3 regions of the Sporosarcina sp. FA15 genome follow, and region 1 is predicted to be linked to each of the others. Evidence: riboswitches for the same ligand, from Rfam matches in the RefSeq annotation. Region 1 holds a riboswitch; each other region holds the start of a gene.
What was found. Region 1 has a riboswitch for cobalamin ahead of ACP8HG_RS14385 (ABC transporter substrate-binding protein). Riboswitches for the same ligand answer to the same signal wherever they lie in the genome.
Positions count from the first base shown of each region.

Region 2: linked by a shared signal. The riboswitch ahead of ACP8HG_RS17065 (hypothetical protein) and the one ahead of ACP8HG_RS14385 (ABC transporter substrate-binding protein) in region 1 are both predicted to bind cobalamin.
Region 3: linked by a shared signal. The riboswitch ahead of mmgD (citrate synthase) and the one ahead of ACP8HG_RS14385 (ABC transporter substrate-binding protein) in region 1 are both predicted to bind cobalamin.

Region 1 covers NZ_CP188818.1:3,073,636-3,078,046, forward strand. The annotation lists gene ACP8HG_RS14380 (FecCD family ABC transporter permease) at 1-901, opposite strand, end outside; gene ACP8HG_RS14385 (ABC transporter substrate-binding protein) at 894-1,859, opposite strand; cobalamin riboswitch at 1,979-2,163, opposite strand; gene argS (arginine--tRNA ligase) at 2,803-4,411, opposite strand, start outside.
Region 2 covers NZ_CP188818.1:3,620,536-3,624,946, reverse strand. The annotation lists gene ACP8HG_RS17075 (AraC family transcriptional regulator) at 1-597, shown strand, start outside; gene ACP8HG_RS17070 (MFS transporter) at 603-1,835, opposite strand; cobalamin riboswitch at 1,977-2,168, shown strand; gene ACP8HG_RS17065 (hypothetical protein) at 2,434-2,661, shown strand; gene ACP8HG_RS17060 (hypothetical protein) at 3,566-3,742, opposite strand; gene ACP8HG_RS17055 (GTP-binding protein) at 3,863-4,411, shown strand, end outside.
Region 3 covers NZ_CP188818.1:388,239-392,649, forward strand. The annotation lists gene ACP8HG_RS01995 (hypothetical protein) at 1-1,183, shown strand, start outside; cobalamin riboswitch at 2,226-2,424, shown strand; gene mmgD (citrate synthase) at 2,665-3,795, shown strand; gene ACP8HG_RS02005 (bifunctional 2-methylcitrate dehydratase/aconitate hydratase) at 3,878-4,411, shown strand, end outside.

The DNA.
Region 1 (4,411 bases):
GCGAAATGATTGTCCGGGCAATTAAGTCGCAAATGATGAGCAACGTTGCACCGTTCATGAACGATAATGTCAGGAGATGGCGATGATCAGATCCCCAAAGAAGCCGCGTCATATGCGGAACGACTAGACCAACAAAGCCAATTGTGCCGGACACCGCGACTGCCGAACCTGTCAGGATGGATCCACCAATCAGAATGGCAAACTTACGGCGTTTGACGTTGACACCTAAATGATGCGCTCGTTCTTCTCCAAATAACATCGCATTTAATTCGCGGCGATTCAGCCACAGCATGAATGAACCTACGACGACGAATGGCAAAATCATCGTAATATAATTCCATCCCCGCATTGATACACTGCCGAGTAGCCAACCAATAATTTGACGCAACTCTTCCCCTGTGAGCGCTATCATAAGTGATAGTACAGAACCGAGGAACGAACCGAAAATGATTCCAGTCAAAATAATTGTTTCCATTTTCATCGCTCGGTCAACGAGGCGTGCAAATCCAAGAACGAGGAACATTGTTAATGCAGCACCAACCATACTGAATATAGGAAGCGTATAAGTGCCTAAAAACGGGATAGAAATACCAAAAAAGAGCGTCATAACAGCACCGACCGAGGCGCCGGATGACACTCCGAGGGTGTATGGATCAGCGAGCGGATTTTTCAGCAACCCTTGGAAAGCAGCTCCCGAAATCGCGAGCGATGCGCCGACAAGTCCGGCAAGCACGACACGCGGCATACGAATCTTCCACAAAATATTGGTAGCTGTTGCATCCGCCTCCGCATTCCATAACGTACTAATCGGTATTTTCACAGACCCGATTGACACACCGAGCCACACCGCCACAACGAGTGCGGCGGCGGAAACGATGTAGGCAACGCTGGATTTACTCACCGAAAGCCTCAGGGTAGATGGCTTTTGCTATTTCTTCAAGCCCTTCAGCAAGACGTGGGCCTGTACGGCTCGTGATATTCTCTTTAACTTGAACAACAGCTTTTTCTTTAATTGCCGTAATCGTATCGAAACCTGGGCGTGCATAAACGTCTGCAACTGCCGTTTCGATATAATCATACAACACGATAATTACATCCGGATTACGGTTAATAATTTCTTCCGGAGCTATCATAAACCAGTCTTCCTGATCAGCAGCAATATTTTCAGCACCAATCATTTCTAGCATTTGATCCATAAATGTATTTTTTCCTGGTGTGTAAATGTTTGGCTCAGGTGATGTTTCAACAAAAACTGTTTTTTTATTGTCGACTGTTACTAATTTCGCCAATACTTCTTCTACTTTTACTTTCATGTCCGTAATGATTTTTTTTGCTTCTACTGTTTTACCAGTCGCTTGACCGATTGTTTCAATCGTTGTGTACGTTTCTTCGAAACTCACTGCATTTTTTACAACAAAGACTGGGATTCCTGCATCGCGGATTTGTTGCAGTCCTTCTTTGCCTGTTCCAAGTCCTGATTCATGTGCAAAAACAATTTCAGGGTTCATGGAAACGATTTTTTCGACGTTGAAATCCTGGCCGCCGATTTTCTCTTTTTTAAGTGCTTCTGCTGGATAATCATCGTAGTCATTGACGCCGACAATCGCATCCCCAAGACCTAGTTCAAACAATATTTCCGTGTTGCTTGGCACCATAGAAACGATTGTTGCCGGTGCAGTTTCCAGGGTAATTTCATTGCCAACCGAGTCCGTTAACGTAAGCGGGAATTCAGCTTTAACCACTTCCGCTTCCGGTGTTCCATCTACTTTCGGCTTATCTGGTGTAGTAGCTGTTCCACATGCTGCGAGCAAGAATACTGCCAAAAATGCCGTTAATCCTAATTGCCAAATCTTTTTCATGTTGTTTTCCTCCTGTTTGTTCCAAATAAAAATCCCCCGTAATTGCTACGGAGGAATAAGCTGAGTAAAAATCTGGACGCACAGTGACGTCGATTTTCACTAATCCTATCCTCGTAGGGTACGTGTGATCCATAAAGGCAGGTCTCCTGGCTCGTGTTCAAGGCTTGCCGCGTCTTCCCGGAACTTTTTCCAGTGACACATTGCGACTAACTCACACTTACAGTGGCGGGACCGCGCCGGCATTGAACCGACTTCCCTTTTAACCCCGTTTTTAATGCGGGGCACCTTTATGTTTGGTATGTATTTTGTACAACTTTCAGTATACTACAAATTTTTATTGTGTCGATAGTGAGGGAGATTTGTAGATTTAGATATGTTGAATTAAAGAATCCCGTTGAATCTGTTGTGTCGCTCGATGATGAGAGAGTATTAATTCGGAATGTGGATTGTAGATCGCTTGGCGCTAGAGTGTACATTAATCGGAAGAGTTGTAGTTCGGCGTGTGGATTACAGATCGCTTGGCGCTTTGGGGATGCCTCTCGCCATGAGTTTGGACTGAGATTATAATGTGAGTACTATTTTATACTAATTTCATTGAAGAAAGACATACTACGAGCTACAGGTCTTTTCCCCGACAATGCAATGTGCATTCTATTATATAGACAATCCAGCGAAGGCACGCCTTCGTGGTAGCCGGAGCGATAAGACTGAAAGCGGTCTTCTTTCTGGCTTATCGCGGGAGGCATCCACAAAGCGTCGAAGCGATATTAGCAGGATTTCTAATTCATTCCAGGTAGTTGGACTTATTCAGCGGCCTTCCAAAAGCCCTTGTAAAAGAGCATGCATCGTATTCATTTGTTCAACATATATAGAGAGAATATCTGCATGTGAAAAACGCCACACTTGAGAGATAACAATCTCTCAAGTGTGGCGTTCAATTTTATTACATCTTTTCTGGTGCAGAAACACCAATCAGTTTCAATGCGTTGGCAATTGTTGTGCGTGTGATTGTAATTAGTGCTAGACGTGCTCCTGATAATTCGCGGTTGTCTGGATCTAACACTTTTTCTGCGTTATAGAAGCTATGGAATGTAGCCGCTAGTTCTTGGATATACGTTGCAACGCGGTGCGGTGAACGAATTCTCGCTGAATCACTGATTACTTGCGGGAAGTCTCCGATTTTTTTCAGTAATTCTAGCTCTTTTTCAGCTTGCAATAAAGAAACATTATCCACAGTTGCAGCCATGCCATTTTCATCAGCTTGACGCAAGATTGATGAAATCCGTGCATGCGCATATTGTGCATAGTACACAGGGTTTTCATTCGACTGAGAAATCGCTAGATCTAGGTCGAAGTCCATCTGCGAGTCACCTGAACGCATTGCGAAGAAGTAACGGACTGCGTCCAGACCAACTTCCTCAACTAGCTCACGCAAGGTTACAGCTTTCCCCGTACGTTTACTCATCTTGAACTTTTCACCGTCTTTATATAACTGAACCATTTGTACGACACTGACTTCGAGCGTGTCATTGCCGTAACCAAGCGCTTCGATTGCCGCTTTCATCCGTGGAATATAACCATGGTGATCTGCGCCCCAAATATTGATAAGTTTATCGAATCCGCGGAACAATTTATCCTCATGGTACGCGATATCCGGCGTTAAATACGTGTAAGTACCGTCGTTTTTAATTAACACACGATCTTTGTCATCACCGAAAGTTGTTGAACGGAACCATGTTGCGCCATCTTCTTCAAAGACATGGCCATTGGCACGTAATTTATCAAGAGCAACATCGATTTTGCCGTTTTCATACAATGAAGTTTCAGAGAACCAGACATCAAACGACACACGGAAATTCGCAAGGTCTGTTTTTAGCTTCTCTAATTCATGCTCCAGGCCATATTGGCGGAAGAATGCATAACGCTCTTCATCTGGCGTGTTGACGTATTTGTCGCCATATTCAGCTGCCAACATTTTACCGATATTAATAATGTCCGGTCCTTGGTAGCCGTCTTCAGGCATTTCTTTATCCAAGCCGAGTGCTTGGAAATAACGTGCTTCAACAGAATTGGCAAGGTTGTGCACTTGATTTCCTGCATCGTTAATGTAGTATTCACGTGCCACATCGTAGCCAGCGAAATCGAGAACGTTGGATAGAGAATCACCAAGAGAAGCTCCGCGTGCATGTCCAAGGTGAAGGTCACCTGTCGGATTAGCAGAAACAAATTCAACTTGGACTTTTTGTTTATTGCCAAAGTTTGAACGGCCGTAGTTCTCGCCTTGTTCAAGAACGGTCTTGACGATGCCGCCTAAGTAATCCGTTTTTAATTTTATATTGATGAAACCAGGACCTGCAATTTCAATCGATTCGATCGAAGTGCCATCCGTATTTAGTTTTTCAAGTATCGCTTCCGCAATTGCACGCGGCGGCTTTTTCGCTAACTTTGTCAGTTGCATAGCAATGTTCGTTGCATAATCGCCGTTGTCTTTGTTATTAGGCGTTTCAAGCATAATGTCCGGTATTGCCGTTTCTTCTGCCAAACCCGCATCA
Region 2 (4,411 bases), 550 kb from region 1:
CACTGTCCGCTATCATTACCTCAAAAAATTGACCTTTTGAGCCTTAGGCAAAAAAAAGTAGGTGGCATTGTTATGCAACCGAAAATTGTTCAGAAACCAGCTTTTACTATTGCCGGTAAAACATTTGAGAGTGTTATCGAAAATGTCTTTTACACAAGAGATGCACCTGCCTTTTGGGACCAAAGAATTTCCCCGGATGAATCAATCGAAAGCACTCTGTACGAAGCATTATCTCCAAAAAAACATGGAGAATATTGTATCAATCTTAGTAGCGTCGAAATAGATGATAGATTTACTTATTTATTCGCGGTAAATTATGATCGAGATGTTCAACTACCTGCTGGACTGACAAAACTGCAAATTCCAGATGCTACTTATGCGGTTTTTAGGACTCCACTTGTTGAAGTCGAACAGTTTGTCTCTTCCATCAAGGGAACTTGGCTCTATATTTTAGAAGATTGGTTGCCTCAATCTCTTTATGAAGTCGATGAAACAAGCTATGACTTTGAGTATTACGATGAACACTGTCATGACTGGGATTATGAAAAAATATATATGGAAATTTACTTGCCGATCAAAGAAAGAAATAGAGAGTGATCGATTCACTCTCTAGACTTGTTTAAGACAACTTTATATAAAAGTAATACAGGAGTTAACAAAATGGCACTAACAATGATAGCAATTTTTATCGTAAAGCTCGATGCTACACCCCCAATTACCGGACCACCTCCAATTTGACCAATAGCGTCCACTTGTCCCTTTACCGAAAAGAATGTTGCACGTACAGAGGAATCAGGAATAATTTTATTAAGCCAAATATCCTCTAATGGATACATGACTTGCCTTGTCACTTGAATGATTACATAAAAAATCAGCAAGCTGATCATATACGTTGAGAACGCAAAGCCAATTAATGAAATGACGATGAAGAAGCTGGCCACAAAAAGAACAACATAAATCTGCCTTAGATTTTGGTGGATAGCACTTCGATTCAGAAAATGGAGTGCTGCAAAGGAAATAAGCACGACAATGAACTGAATTCCCCCCATTATCACAACTAACTTCTCAATCGTTAACGAAGATATATTTGAGACCTCCAAAAAATGAGCGATCCATAATCGGTCAAAACCTTCACTATAAAACCCAATAAATAAAGCAATGAGAAATAGCATCCTTATGATGAAGCTCGCTTTGGAATAGGAAATAATATTGCCCATATTCTCCTTCATACTTCCCAGCGTAGATATTCTTCCTTCTTTATCTAACGGTTTGAAGTTTTCTTCTTTCATAAAAATCATTAAATAGACGGCTAATCCAATCATACATAGCCCGCCGATAATGATTGGTAGGTTAATCATAAAATAGCCCATTAAAATACTGAGCGGAATAGCTATAATTTGGCCAAGATTACCGGCCTTTGCCCCTTTTATAAATGCCAGTGAAGCACGTTCCTCCCCTATTTCATCTGCAATCCAGGCTTGCTGAGAGCCGCTAGTAAAGGTATAGCCAATCCCCCATGCAATTTGAGCCACTAGCACTGTTACAAAATAGGGAAATACCCCTTCAATTAAAAAACCGATTCCTATTAATATATACCCAATTATTAAAGATAACTTCCGACTTTTTAAATCCGAAACAACCCCAGTTGGAATCTCAAAAAGAAAAACGGAAAGCTCCAAAACGGTCCCAATTAACACAAGTTGAAGCGGATCAAGCTTTACAGTTTGCACATGGTACAACAAGTTCACCGTAAATATAAATGTGAAAAATAATTGTGATAAGAAGCATGTAGAAATGTAAACTCGATATGGATCTTTTGTTTTTATTTTATTCATTTTCTATCCCCCCAGCTTGATTATAGTAAGAGGGATAGACATTTTCTTGTCCAAATTTGCGGTAATGGGCCATTAATGAACCCCTTGTTTAGCAATCGTGTTAAGTCAGACAATATGTATGTTATAGTAAAAGCACAACTGAATAACGTGTAGAAATTAGGTGCTTTTTTACTTTTGTATAAAAGCTTAAAAGGGAAGTTCGGTGAAAAACCGACGCTGTCCCGCAACTGTAAATGGGAGTACTCTTTTCAAATCCACTGTTCGTTACGAATGGGAAGGGAAAAGAACGCGATGATCATGAGCCAGGAGACCTGCCTATTTCAGTACACACCAATTCCCTACGCGGATAGGAGGTGTTAAGTGCGGCTATGATCGAGCAATTTCTTGTAAAAGCCGCCGTACGAAAGAACGTAATACAAAAGAAACATAAGAGGACTCAATACCTCTTATTTCACTGTGCAGTCAATAGTGTACTTCTGTTTACGAACCATTCGTTACGGCAACAAGCGACCATACAAATTTACGCATACTAGCATCTTCCTTACGTTTAACTAGGAAGATGCTTTTTTATTTCCATAAAAGAAAGGGATTTTAGCCAATGAAACTTGGAACAAAAGAATATTATCTGGACGCATTCAAACATGTCTTAATGACAAATCTCATCATAAGCGAATCACAATCACTGTCTTCAACCTATTCTTATTACGAAGAACAGATTGGAAAAACAACGTCTATAAACGAAGAGGTAAAAAAACTTTATTCACGTAACCTCCAAAAAGCATTCGATGAAATCAAACACGAAGTAATCGGTTCACCAGAAGATTAAGCTTAAAAAACAACCAGTAAATAACTGAATCCAACACTATATATGTTGAACAAATGAATACGGCGTTTACGCTACAAGGGCTTTTGGGAGGCCACTGAAAAAGCCCTAATAATTAGAGCAAATTAGAATTCCTACCAATACCGCTTCGACGCTTTGTGGATGCCTCCCGCGAAGTCGCGCCTGCGCTGGGTGTTCTATTTGAGAAAGCGCATTTCATTATCTGGGATGAAATCTGCAACCTGGATTGCGTCTTTCTTGACTATAATTATATATGTTGAATTCGGTATATATACTGAGCGAAGGCGCCTTAACAGGGGCATAAGACTGGCGGCGAAGCTACTTGGCTTATGGCGGGAGGCATCTCCTAGCGCCGTAGCGGTTCAATGGAATTCTTTATTTCAATTTTTATAGTAGCAACTAGTAATCACCTTACAATCTCGCCCTATACATCTCAAAATGACATTTCTCTCGATAATGAATAACCTAGCGCAGGCGCGGCAAAGGGGTCGCCGAAGCCGTAAGACTGGATGCGAAGCGTTAATCCAGGCTTAGGGCGAGAGGCATCCCCAAAGCGCCAAGCGATCTACAATCCACAACCCGAATAACAGCTCTCTCATTATTGAGCACCACAACTGATTCAATAGGATTCTTTAATTCAACATATATAGCCGCTTCTTGTACAATTACTTTGGATTGCTGACCTCTATATGATTACCGAGATGTCTTGATGTGTAGGGATGCGACAGGATTATCTAGGAGCAATGAACTGCAATTCCTAGCCACACTTGCCCATCGGTAAAGATGTTATAAATAGTTCGCCGAAAGCAGACTGGAAATGATCCAGTGAAAAAGGCATCAAAAAAAACGTGGCAGTCATAATAGACTTTCCACGCTTTTAATGTACTTACAGTTCCTGATAATTCCTCTGATGCGTACCACCGTCTTTTACATCCGCATGATACAACGCTTTCAAAGCAAAACTCTTCTCTAAGTCAAGCTCTGCCATTATCTGTTTCAAACGTTTTGACAGCTCTTTATCATTCTTTACAAGCTGTTCCATTTTCGTTCTTGAATATTTCAAAATCTGATTCCTCCTTCACATTCAGTTTGTCTTTACAGTATAACACCTATTTAAGGTCATTCGCCCAATTCAGATTTGCTATACTACTGGTAGTAGCAAGAAATGGACAGGAGCGACATCATGTATAAAACAATTGGCATACTTGCACACGTAGATGCAGGAAAAACAACTTTTTCTGAACAACTGCTTTATCATACAAAAAGCATTAAGCAGAGAGGACGCGTGGACCATAAAGACGCCTTCCTCGATAGCCATACAATTGAGAAAGAAAGAGGTATTACGGTTTTTGCAGACCAGGCATCCATTTCCTATAACGGATCTACCTACTACATTATCGATACACCTGGACACGTCGATTTTTCTCCTGAAATGGAACGCGCTATTCAAGTAATGGATTATGCCATTATTATCATTAGCGCAAGCGATGGCGTGGAAGGTCATACGGAAACCGTGTGGCAACTGCTCCGCAAACATCAGGTACCCACATTCTTTTTCATCAATAAAACGGACCGTGAAGGAACCGACATTGCAAGTGTACTCCATGAAATTCGCACCAATCTATCGGAAGACATCTGTGACCTTACATCCTCTTTCAATGAAGGAATTATGGAAGATGAACTCATTGAATTTATCGCAGAACGTGATGAAGCACTTCTTGAGACCTATTTG
Region 3 (4,411 bases), 1.9 Mb from region 1:
GATTTATAAAGTACGAGATACTATGGGGGATGCTTACTATACGTTTACTATGGAGTGGTTTCCTAAAGAGTTAAACGAGCCAATCGAAGAAGGTTATAATCCCGAGGGAACAGCGATTGTTGAATATGAAATTCAAAAGCAACACTTTAGTAATGTGTCATTCGTACAAGGTGAATCATTTTCTACAAAAACGCACTTTCCGGATAAAGCCGCTGCTGAAGTCGCTGCATGGCTTGAAAAGGAAACTGGATTAGTGTACGAACAGGATTTCAAACTAACGCAAGCGAATGCAAATGGGTTTCAATTTACATCAGACATCGATGGTATCTATTTTTCTCCGAGCTGTATAATTGAAGTTGAATTTGATGATGTTGGCAAGCTGACTTCTTATCATTCGTACGGAACGATGCCTTCGCAAAATCTCGTTGAGCAGTCAAAATTCACGTTAACACTTGAAGAAATTGAACCAATCGTCAAAAAACAGCTTCAACTTATAAAGTTTCCATCTGAAACTGAAAAACGTTTTGTTCCCGTCTATGCAATGGAAGAAGTGTACGTAACGGTTGACGGGGCCCGAATCATCCCATTTATGGAACATGAGCGTTCAGAAGTTAAAATTGATGAAGTAATCGAATGGAATAAACCGTTAGAACAAAATATTGATCGTGAAGAAATCACAATTGTTTCCGAAGCAAACGTAGAAGAAGCATTCGGTAACGTCGACGCAGGTAAAAAACTGACGTTGTCGGCTGATCAAATTGAACGTAGTAAAAAAGTTGTTCGGGATGTCCTACGGGCTGAATATCCTGATGAATCAGGGAAGTGGAAGCTGTCCCAACTTCGTTGTCAAGAGAACTTTATCGAAGCGCATTGTGAAATAAATGAAGAAAACCCAATGATTTTTAATCGAAAAGTAGTTGTTTTCATGAATCCGGAAACGATGAAGGTGCTAAATTATCTTGATAATGGCTCGATGTTTGAGATTTTTGAAGCCTTTCTCCCTGCCGCAAACGCGGTCGTAACACCTGAAGAAGCATTTGAGAAAATGATACCCTATATTACGCTTGATCCGACTTATGTATATGATGAGTTCGTAGGTAAGTATATTCTTTGCGGCTTGTTGGATGCGGCGGAATGTGTTGATGCGGTGACAGGGGAAATTGTCGATTTAGGAGATATATAGGTTCAGTTAATTAATTCTATATGTTGAACAAATGAATATGGCGTATGCGCTTTACAAGGGCTTTTGGGAGGTCACTGAAAAAGCATTAGTACTTGGAATGGTTTAGGATTCCCACTAATACCGCTTCGACGCTTTGTGGATGCCTCCCGCGATAAGCCAGAAAGAAGACCACATGGGAGGGATTGAACTGCATCCCTCCTTAGTCTTATCGCTCCGGCTACCACGAAGACGCGCCTTCGCTAGATGGTCTATGTGAGAAAGAGCTTTTCATTATCTGTGATGCAATTTGCAAGTTGGAGCACGTCTTTCTTGAATATAAGTAGTATCAACTAGTAATCACCTTATAATCTCAGCATATACATCTCGAATTACATTTCTCTCGATAATGAACACCCTAGTGCACGCGCGGCAAAGGGGTCGCCAAAGCGCCAAGCGCTCTACAATCCACACCCCGAATTAAGAGAAAACTGAAAAAGTTCTTTTTTATAGTAAGAACTAGTTGATTGTAGTGAAGAGCGGCGACTCCAGCGGGAACAGCGCGAGCTGAAGACCCCGCAGGAAGTGCCGTTACGCAGAACGGCTTTTGCGAGCAAAAGCGTTAGAGTTGGGAGCACGGGGCAAGAATGCCTTAATTTCTGCCAAGAACGCAGAAATACGGCCAATCGAACCCTTTGCTGTTCGATTGGCTGAAGCCGTGCCCGCGGAAAGCGTCCGCTCGGAACGGAAATCAACCGGATTGAAGGAAATCGTACTTTTTCAGTGGCCTCCGAATTAAAACGCTCTCCTTATTGAGCGCCACGGAAGATTCAATGGGATTCTTTAATTCAACATATATAGTATGTAAATGGGGATTGAATATACGTTTCCTATTTATGTAATAGTAATGATAAGTGATGAAAAATGAAAAGAGTATCCAATTATTGTTTACGCATTCTTGAAGTCGGTATACTTAATGCCTCTCTGAAACAATAGAAATTAGATATGAATAAATAATTGGAATATTTAAAAGTTTGTGTTATAGTCAAGGGGATATTTCGATAATTGAATATGTGTAAAAATAGGTGCGGATTAATACTGACGTATTGGTCTGCTTAAAAGGGAAGTTCGGTGAGAATCCGACGCTGTCCCGCAACTGTAAATGGGAGCGATTTCGTTTAAACCACTGCTTTTTATAAAAAAGTGGGAAGGTACGAATAGCAATGATCATTAGCCAGGAGACCTGCCTCTTTTTATAACACATGTTGACCTACGAGGATAGGGGGTGTTAAGGACGCGCGGATGAGCTATGCCTATTTTTAACAGGCAGCTTTCTTTTAGTTGGGATTCTAGCGCTCTTTAACAACTTCTCTTATGAAGTTGTTTTTTTTATGGTCAGAAATAAGGGGAAGCGCTGCGAACAGATACAAATAGGATAATTTTTGGTGAAGTGAAAGCGTTTACAAATCTCAGAGTCATAACCATTCAGATTGGGGGAAAATAGTTTGACGAATACACTTACATTTTTACCAGGACTTGAAGGCGTGATCGCCACTGAAACATCCATTTCGCTGCTCGATACGGAATTGGGTCAGATTATTATCAAAGGATACGATTTAATCGAGCTTTCAAAAACAAAAGGGTATCTTGATATTGTCCACTTGCTAATGGAAAATACCTTGCCGTCTGATACTGAAAAAGCAGATGTGGCAGATAAATTGAAAAAAGAGCATGGTGTGCCAGAAGGTGTCACAAAGATTTTGCAAGCATTGCCTAAAGAGACACATCCAATGGACGCATTGCGAACTGGGATATCTGCTTTAGCGGGCTATGATAAGGAAATTGATCAGCACACTCTAGCTATCAATAAAAAAAGAGCTTACGAGTTACTTGGCAAAATTCCAGAAATAATTGCGAACAGCTTTCACATTTTACAGGAAGAGGAACAAATTCACCCGTTGAAAGAATTGTCATACAGTGCTAATTTCCTTTATATGATTACGGGGAGGAAACCGACAGAGTTGGAAGAATCTATTTTTGACCAGTCGCTACTACTTTATAGCGAGCACGAAATGCCAAATTCCACCTTCACCGCAAGGGTAATTGCCTCGACGTTTTCGGATTTATATGGTGCATTGACTGGAGCGGTTGCTTCTTTAAAGGGCTATTTACATGGAGGAGCGAATGAAGCAGTCATGAATATGCTTTTAGAGGCTGGTTCTGTTGACGCATTTGAATTGTTATTAGAAAAGCGTTTACGTGATAAAGAGAAAATTATGGGGTTTGGTCATCGAGTCTATATGAAAAAGATGGATCCAAGGGCCTTGGTAATGAAGGATGCTTTAAAGGAGTTATGTGCGCTAAAGGGTGACGATCTCCTTTACCGAATGTGTGAGGCGGGAGAAACCATAATGGAGAGAGAGAAAGGACTTTATCCAAATCTAGATTATTACGCGGCACCGGTATATTGGATGCTGGGCATTCCAATCCCATTATACACACCAATCTTTTTTGGTTCGAGAACAGTAGGATTGTGTGCGCATGTTATTGAACAACATGAAAATAATCGTTTATACCGTCCAAGGGTTCATTATATAGGCGAACGACACAGCAATCATTCAACTGGGGAGTTGTAACTGGCCGTTCACCACAACAGCGATACACTAGGCATCACTTAGTACTATTCTAAACAAATTGAAAGCGGAAAGGAAGAGTTAGATGTTGAAATTGAAAGAACAAATGACAATGGACACACTGATAGAGGAAATTACGGACTATGTTTTAAATAAAGAAATTACAAGCGAGGAAGCATATAAGACAGCACATAATGTGTTAATAGATACAATCGGGTGTGGAATATTGGCATTAAGCTATCCGGAGTGTACGAAATTACTAGGACCTGTAGTACCGGGTACTATTGTTCCAAATGGCAGTCGTGTACCTGGTACATCGTATGTACTGGACCCGGTCCAAGGCGCATTTAATATTGGCTGCATGATACGATGGCTCGATTATAATGACACATGGTTAGCTGCTGAGTGGGGTCATCCGTCCGATAATTTAGGTGGCATTTTAGCTACAGCAGATTATCTAAGCCGTTTACGTCTTTCGGAAGGAAAAAAACCACTTGTTGTACGTGATGTATTGGAAATGATGATTAAAGCACATGAAATCCAAGGCGTACTGGCATTAGATAATAGTTTGAACCGTGTTGGACTTGACCATGTTCATTTCGTCAAAATTGCTACAACT